DNA from 3 places in the Faecalibacterium sp. 7 genome. Region 3 is predicted to be linked to each of the others. Evidence: predicted binding sites of a transcription regulator. Region 3 holds the regulator's gene; each other region holds the start of a gene.
The links. Region 3 encodes HrcA, which represses chaperone genes, less so after heat shock. Its sites were predicted from a motif close to TGTTAGCACTCNNNNNNNNNGAGTGCTAACA; they were not measured.
Positions count from the first base shown of each region.

Region 1: ACKXF7_RS09550 (Hsp20/alpha crystallin family protein) is a predicted target of HrcA. The motif match lies at 1,343-1,373, and genes of this name have one in related genera.
Region 2: ACKXF7_RS08810 (Hsp20/alpha crystallin family protein) is a predicted target of HrcA. The motif match lies at 1,468-1,498, and genes of this name have one in related genera.

Region 1 covers NZ_CP186911.1:1,900,869-1,903,064, reverse strand. Annotated here, with positions in the region: gene fabF (beta-ketoacyl-ACP synthase II) at 1-86, shown strand, start outside; gene fabZ (3-hydroxyacyl-ACP dehydratase FabZ) at 90-566, shown strand; gene ACKXF7_RS09550 (Hsp20/alpha crystallin family protein) at 738-1,208, opposite strand; gene ACKXF7_RS09545 (alcohol dehydrogenase) at 1,639-2,196, opposite strand, start outside.
Region 2 covers NZ_CP186911.1:1,786,886-1,789,081, reverse strand. Annotated here, with positions in the region: gene ade (adenine deaminase) at 1-689, opposite strand, end outside; gene ACKXF7_RS08810 (Hsp20/alpha crystallin family protein) at 870-1,334, opposite strand; gene ACKXF7_RS08805 (pyridoxal-phosphate dependent enzyme) at 1,572-1,892, opposite strand; gene ACKXF7_RS08800 (PfkB family carbohydrate kinase) at 1,834-2,031, opposite strand; gene ACKXF7_RS08795 (purine-nucleoside phosphorylase) at 2,044-2,196, opposite strand, start outside.
Region 3 covers NZ_CP186911.1:648,370-650,565, forward strand. Annotated here, with positions in the region: gene ACKXF7_RS03325 (nucleotide exchange factor GrpE) at 1-436, opposite strand, end outside; gene ACKXF7_RS03330 (hypothetical protein) at 433-636, opposite strand; gene ACKXF7_RS03335 (heat-inducible transcriptional repressor HrcA) at 629-1,504, opposite strand; partial or broken gene ACKXF7_RS03340 (stage V sporulation T C-terminal domain-containing protein) at 2,007-2,196, opposite strand, start outside.

The DNA of each region.
Region 1 (2,196 bases), 1.3 Mb from region 3:
CGCAGGCCATGACCTACGCACTGAGCAACAGTCTGGGCTTTGGCGGGCACAACGCCTGCATCGCCCTGCGCAGATGGGAGGGCTGACCCATGGCAGAACCCCGCACCGTGCGTGCAGACGCAAACGCCCTGAACAGCGAGGAGATCGCGGCGCTTCTGCCGCACCGCTATCCCTTTGCCCTTGTGGACCGCATTTTGGACTACGAGCCGGGCCAGTGGGCCATCGGCCGCAAGTGCGTGAGCCGCAATGAGGAATTTTTCTGCGGACATTTTCCCGGTCAGCCGGTGATGCCGGGAGTGCTCATTCTGGAAGCACTGGCCCAGACCGGCGCGGTGGCAGCGCTGAGCCTGCCGGAGAACAAGGGCAAACTGGCCCTCTTCGGCGGCATCAAGAATGCCCGCTTCCGCAAACAGGTCACCCCCGGCGATGTGCTCACCCTGCACTGTGAACTGGTAGAGCAGCACGGCCCGGTGGGCGTGGGCAAGGCTTCGGCGTGGGTGGACGGCAAGTGCGCCGCCACCGCCGAGCTGACCTTTGTTCTGACCGAAGCAGCCGACAACCGCTGAACCCGGACGTTCCCTGTCCGCATGTCTCAGCAGACCGGCCGGTAAAAACAGACGATCAACAAAAAACCTCCCCGTGCAGGATGAAGCCGCACGGGGAGGTTTTGTTATATTCTGAAAGCGCTGTGAAGATCAGCAAATACGCGTTGTGCCTTGGCACACACGTGTAATGTTTTACTCAATTGCGATCAGGTTGGGGTTTTCCGGCAGAGCCTTCTGCTGCTGAGGAGCGGGCAGCTGGATGTGCAGGATGCCATCCTCGAACTTTGCGTGGATGTCTTCCTTCTTCACTGCATCGCCCACGTAGAAGCTGCGGGCGCAGGTGCCGGAGAAGGTCTCACGGCGCAGATAGCGGCCTTTCTCGTCCTTCTCGTCGTTGCTGTGGCTGCGGACAGCCTGAATGGTCAGGTAGCCGTCGTTCAGCTCCATCTGAACGTCTTCCTTCTTGCAGCCGGGCAGATCCACTGCAACATCATAATTGCCATCAGCGGTCTGCTTCACATCGGTCTTCATCATGTTCGCGCCACGCTTGCCAAAGGTGTCATGAGCCTCACGGCTCATTGCACGCTCCAGTGCAGCATCGTTCCAGAACGGATCAAAGAGATCATCGAACAGGTTCTCATGAAAAACAGCAGGCATAAACATAAAACAACCCTCCAATCCCGGCGTTCGGGTCGGGTATAAAATCAAGATCGTGCATCAGGAGCGGAGTCTTCCCGGGAGCCTTGCGGTTCCCTCATGCCCCTTTCTCCTGAGCACGCCTTTGTTATAGCACACAGTTTTAGCACTGTCAAGAGTAGAGTGCTAAAATTCATGGAAAGATAACACTTTTGCAACAATATCTTGTGTTTGTTTCTTCCTGTCACCACAATAGCCTCATGCAAAATATGACCTGCAATAAAACAACGCCCCCGGAGAGTACAGTTCAAAAGCTCTCCGGGGGCGCTTTATCGGTTCACATGCTATGGACCACGGCAATGGTTCCGCGTGCTGCCACGTTTTTGGGAGCCATCGCCTCACGATCCCGTCTGCAGGCATCGTGCAGAGCGCTGGTGCCTTGCCTTGACGGCAGCTGTCAGCATTCCACTGCCACCTTGATCACACCGTCCCGCTTGTGTTCAAAGAGGTCGTAGCCCTCTTCGATCCGGCGCAGAGGATAGGTATGGGTGATGAGCGGTTCGGTATCGATCCTGCCTTCTGCAATGAGACGCAGCGTTTCTTCACAGTCGCAGCCGTCCACGCCGCCTGTCTTGAAGGTGAGATTTTTGCCATACATCTCCGGCAGCGGCAGGGTCTGCGCCTTATCGTACAGCGCCACCACGGTCACAATGGCGTTGGGTCTTGCGCACTCCCACGCCAGCCGGAAGGTGGAGTCCGCCCCTGCCACTTCCAGCACCACATCTGCCCCGCCGTGGTCGCTGTTGGCCCGCACAAAGGCGGTGCAGTCCTCCGGCTGCACGGTGAGCACCTGCGGGTAGTGCCGACGGATGAACTGCAGGCGGCTTGCGTCCTTTTCACACACGATGATGCGCTTGGGGCTGTGCAGCATAACGCACAGCAGGGTGCAGATGCCGGTCGGCCCTGCGCCGAGGATCAGCACAGTATCCTCGGGGGTGATCTCAGAGATGCGCGC
Region 2 (2,196 bases), 1.1 Mb from region 3:
ATGGCTTCCTCGATGTTGGAGCACTCGTGATCGGACTGAACGCCTGCCGCAATATAAGCATTCAGGTCCTTATCGCTCAAGAGCGGCGCATGGCCATCCACGATCTTTCCCGCTTCGGTGCAGTCGCGGATCTTCTGCAGGATCTTCGGGTCACAGCGCACCGTTCCATAGGCATTCATCAGTTCCGCAAGCCCCAGCACACGGGGATCGCCGTAGTAAGGCCGGAGCTGTTCTGCGTTCAGCACCGCACCGGATTCATCCAGATCCGTGGCCGGCACACAGGAGGGCAGCATGAAATAAACCGAAAGGGTCAGATTTTTTGTCGTTTCCAGCATGAAATCCAAGCCTTCCAGCCCCGCAACGTTCGAGATCTCGTGTGGGTCTGTGACCACCGCAGTGGTACCGTGGGGCAGCACTGCCTGCTCGAAAGCCGGACCACAGAGCATGGAGCTTTCGATGTGGATATGCCCATCGATCAGTCCCGGGCAGACATATTTGCCGTGCAGATCAACTTCTTTCCGGCCATGATACGTGCCCACGCCCACGATCAAATTTCCGCTGATGGCAATATCAGCGGTGTCGACCTCATCGGTAAACACATTGACAATTCTGGCATTTTTCAAAACCAGATCAGCCAAAGCATCTCCTCTGCCTGCCGAGATCCGGCGTTTCAGCTCATCAGACTGCATAGAAACATCTCCTCTCTCTGAAGTTCGATTTTCTCACCTGTGGATTGGTTCTGCCCTTATTCTACCACGCCTTGCCGCTGCGGAAAAGATGTCGGGAAACAAAAATGGCCCCGGAGGGCTTGTTACAGCTCTCCGGGGCCACTTTATGTGCGTTGTGCTTTGGCGCACATGACCGGCGTTTTACTCGATCTCGATCAGGTTCGGGTTCTCAGGCAAAGCCTTCGTCTGCTGAGGAGCAGGCAGCTCGATGTGCAGGACACCATCCTCGAACTTTGCGTGGATGTCTTCCTTCTTCACATCGCCCACGTAGAAACTGCGTGCACAGGTGCCGGAGAAGGATTCGCGCCGCAGATAGCGACCCTTCTTATCCTTTTCGTCGTTGCTGTGGCTGCGCACTGCCTGAATGGTCAGGTAGCCGTCGTTCAGATCCATCTGAACGTCTTCCTTCTTGCAGCCCGGCAGGTCAACCGCTACTTCGTAGCCGTTGTCCGTCTGTTTGACATCGGTCTTCATCATGTTTGCACCGCGCTTACCAAAGGTATCACGAGCCTCACGGTTCATAGCACGTTCCAGTGCAGCGTCATTCCAGAACGGATCGAAGAAATCATCGAACAGGTTTTCATGGAAAACAGTCGGCATAAGCATAAATCATTCCTCCAATCCCGGCGTTCGGGTCGGGGCAAAAAATCTGAAGCGTCCATTCAGAAGGGCTTTCCGGGGAGCCTAGCGGCTCTCCTTTTGCCCTTCCTCCTGAGCACGCCACTGTTATAGCACCGTTTATTAGCAGTGTCAATAGAAGAGCGCTAAAATTCATGAAAGAATAACACTTTTATAAAATCCTATGCAATCTTTTCAAAATTCAGTCGCATCATCGTGTTTTTATCATTTCTGCCGGTACATCGGCGTAGACAGATATTTCATGCCGTTGTCCGGGACGATGACCACGATGTTCTTTTCCTGATTCTCCGGTCTGCGGCCCACCTGCACCGCTGCGTGCAAAGCCGCTGCTGCCGATGTGCCTAGAAACAGTCCTTCCGCCCGTAGCACCTCATGGGCCGTTTCGTAGGCTTCCTCGGTGCGGACATTGATGCACGCATCGCTCCAGTTTGGCCGCAGATAGTCGGAAAGTGCGCTTTCCGGCACATCATACGCCGGCAAAACGCCATCTATGATCTGCGCATACTGACAATCCAGCTCGTGCAAAGGCGATAGACTGGTTTGCGCCTTTCCCTCCAAAGCCCCGCTGCATGGACTTGGCTGCAAGGGTCTCTTTGGGCGCGAGAAAGTGCTCGACCTCATAGGTATAATCGTAGTTGAGGGAACCAAACGAAAGGATTTTCATGGTATATCTTTTTTACTCCATTCTCTGAATCACCGCACCCAGCCATCGGCACAGGGTATCGCCTGCCTGATTTGCGATCTCCAGCACGCGGGCGTGACTATGCTTGACCGTCTGGATGCCGGTGGCCATGTTAGTGATGCAGCTGACGGCCAGTACCTTCATGCC
Region 3 (2,196 bases):
TGGCGGCTTTGTCCAGCGTCATGGTCACACCCTTTTTGTAGTTCTCGTCGGTGGTGGGGGCGTTGGCCGCCATCTCCAGCGTGTCCAGAATGGGGATGATCTGGTTCACCGCAAAGGAAATGCCATCGTTGAACTTCTGGTCGGCTTCGCGGGTGGAGCGCTTGCGGTAGTTCTCGTACTCGGCAGCCATGCGCAGCAGCTGGTCTTTGGCCTGTGCAGCATTGGCTTCGGCCGCGTCCAGCTTTGCCTTTACGGCTTCCAGCTCGCGGGCCTTCTTGTTGAACCAGCCGCCATCCTTCTTCTTATCATCCTTCGGGTCGGCAGCTTCAGCAGCAGGTTCCTGTTCGGGTGCTGCCTGCTGGGCCTTTTCCTCGGGAGCCGTTTCGGGCTGCTCCGCTTCCTGAGCCGGAGCCGTCTTTTTTGCTTCTTCGCTCATTCCAGATCCTCCTTATAGATCACAGTCCGCCGGGGTACGGCAGCCTGTGGGGTGTCTTTTCGTTTGCCGCTCATGCCCTCGCCCAGCTGGTCTGCAAAATAATGCAGCAGCGGCATCAGTTTCTGGAAGGGCATCCGGGTGGGGCCGATCAATGCAATGGAGCCCCACAGGCCTCCGCCCACCAGATACCGGTCACTCACGATGCACAGGCCCGGATCTGCGGTTCCAGTCCTCGCCCAGCAGCACGCTCTCGCTGCGGTCTGTCGGGGGAGCGATCAGGGCCGCTGCCTCTTCTTCGTCGTTCAGCAGGGTAAGGATGTCACCCACCTTGCCGTCCAGCTGAGGCCAGTCCAGCAGATACTGCTCACCGCCCAGAAATACGTGGGGCTTGACGGAATCCTGCAGGATGGCCGCCGCCGCGCTGATGACAGGCACCAGCTCCGGGTCGATCTGGCTGCACAGCTCTGCCAGCAGCCGGGGCGAAAGATCCACCGGCGCCACAAAGGTGAGGTTGCGGTTCAGCAATGCGGCAAGAGCCGCTGCATTCTCGCGGGAGAGGCCGGTGCGTACCCGCGCCACACGGGTGCGGACGTAACCGGCAGTTGTTACAGCCAGCACAGCGGCTGCGCTGCGGCCCACCTGAACAACTTCATAGTGGGCAATGCACAGATCCTCTGCACACGGGGTGCTGATGGCGGCGGTGCAGCCGCTGATGGCGGCCAGCGCCCGGGCTGCACCCTGCGCCAGCTTTTCCGGCTCGTGGTCGAGGCTTGCGAACACCGCATCCACACGGGCGCGGCTCACGCGGTCCAGCGGCTGATCGTCGGTCAGCAGATTATCAAGGTAGTAGCGGTAGCCCTTGGCACTGGGCACACGGCCCGCGCTGGTGTGGGGCTGCTCCAGCAGGCCCAGCTTTGTCAGCGCCGCCATTTCATTGCGGAGCGTTGCGCTGGAAACTGCCATGTCAAAGTAGTTTGCCAGCACGCTGCTGCCAACGGGCTCGCCTTCGAGACCATACAGCGCCACGATCGCCTGCAAGACTCGCTGCTTGCGTGCATCCATCGTCATAGCGCCTGCCTCCTTTTTGCGTTTGCTTTGTTTGTTTAGCACTCCTTGTTCCTGAGTGCTAAGACCATTATAGCCAATTTTCCGGTGCTGTCAAGCCCCTTGGAAAAATGTTATCAAAGATTCATAATTCTGTCATAAAAAGAGGTGTGGCCTCGGCAGTACGTCAGGCTTTCCGGTTTGCCAAAGCGTCTGAGGGGGCAAGCCCGCTTCCCGCTGCGCCGCGCTTTCGCAGAAAGCAGCGCCGCAAATGCCGTTTGCCGTCACGACCCCCCACCCGTGAAAACGCAATGCCGAGCGGTCCGCAGACCGCCCGGCATTGCTCTATTATAAATAATTTTTCCGCTGAATATGCAACGGCGACGACTGCGGCCTGCGGCCGAAGCAGGGAGGAGCTGTTGGGGCCGTGGCCAGCAGGATGCAAGGCCCGCTCAAGGGCCGTAGCAGCCGCTGGGTGCCACAACTCGTCCAAAGCAGCGCGGCGCGCATTCAAAATCGTCCCGCCTTACTCCTCCATCTGTCTGGCCAGAAACGCTGCCGCCACATTCACCGCCTTGAGCTGGGCGGCATCCGGCACAGCGGTGCGGTCTTCGGTCAGCAGACCCACCACGCCGATCACATCGCCCGACGCAATGATGGGTGCGGCGCACAGCACCACCCGGGGCGAGCCCTCGCAGGGCAGGATGCATTTTTCC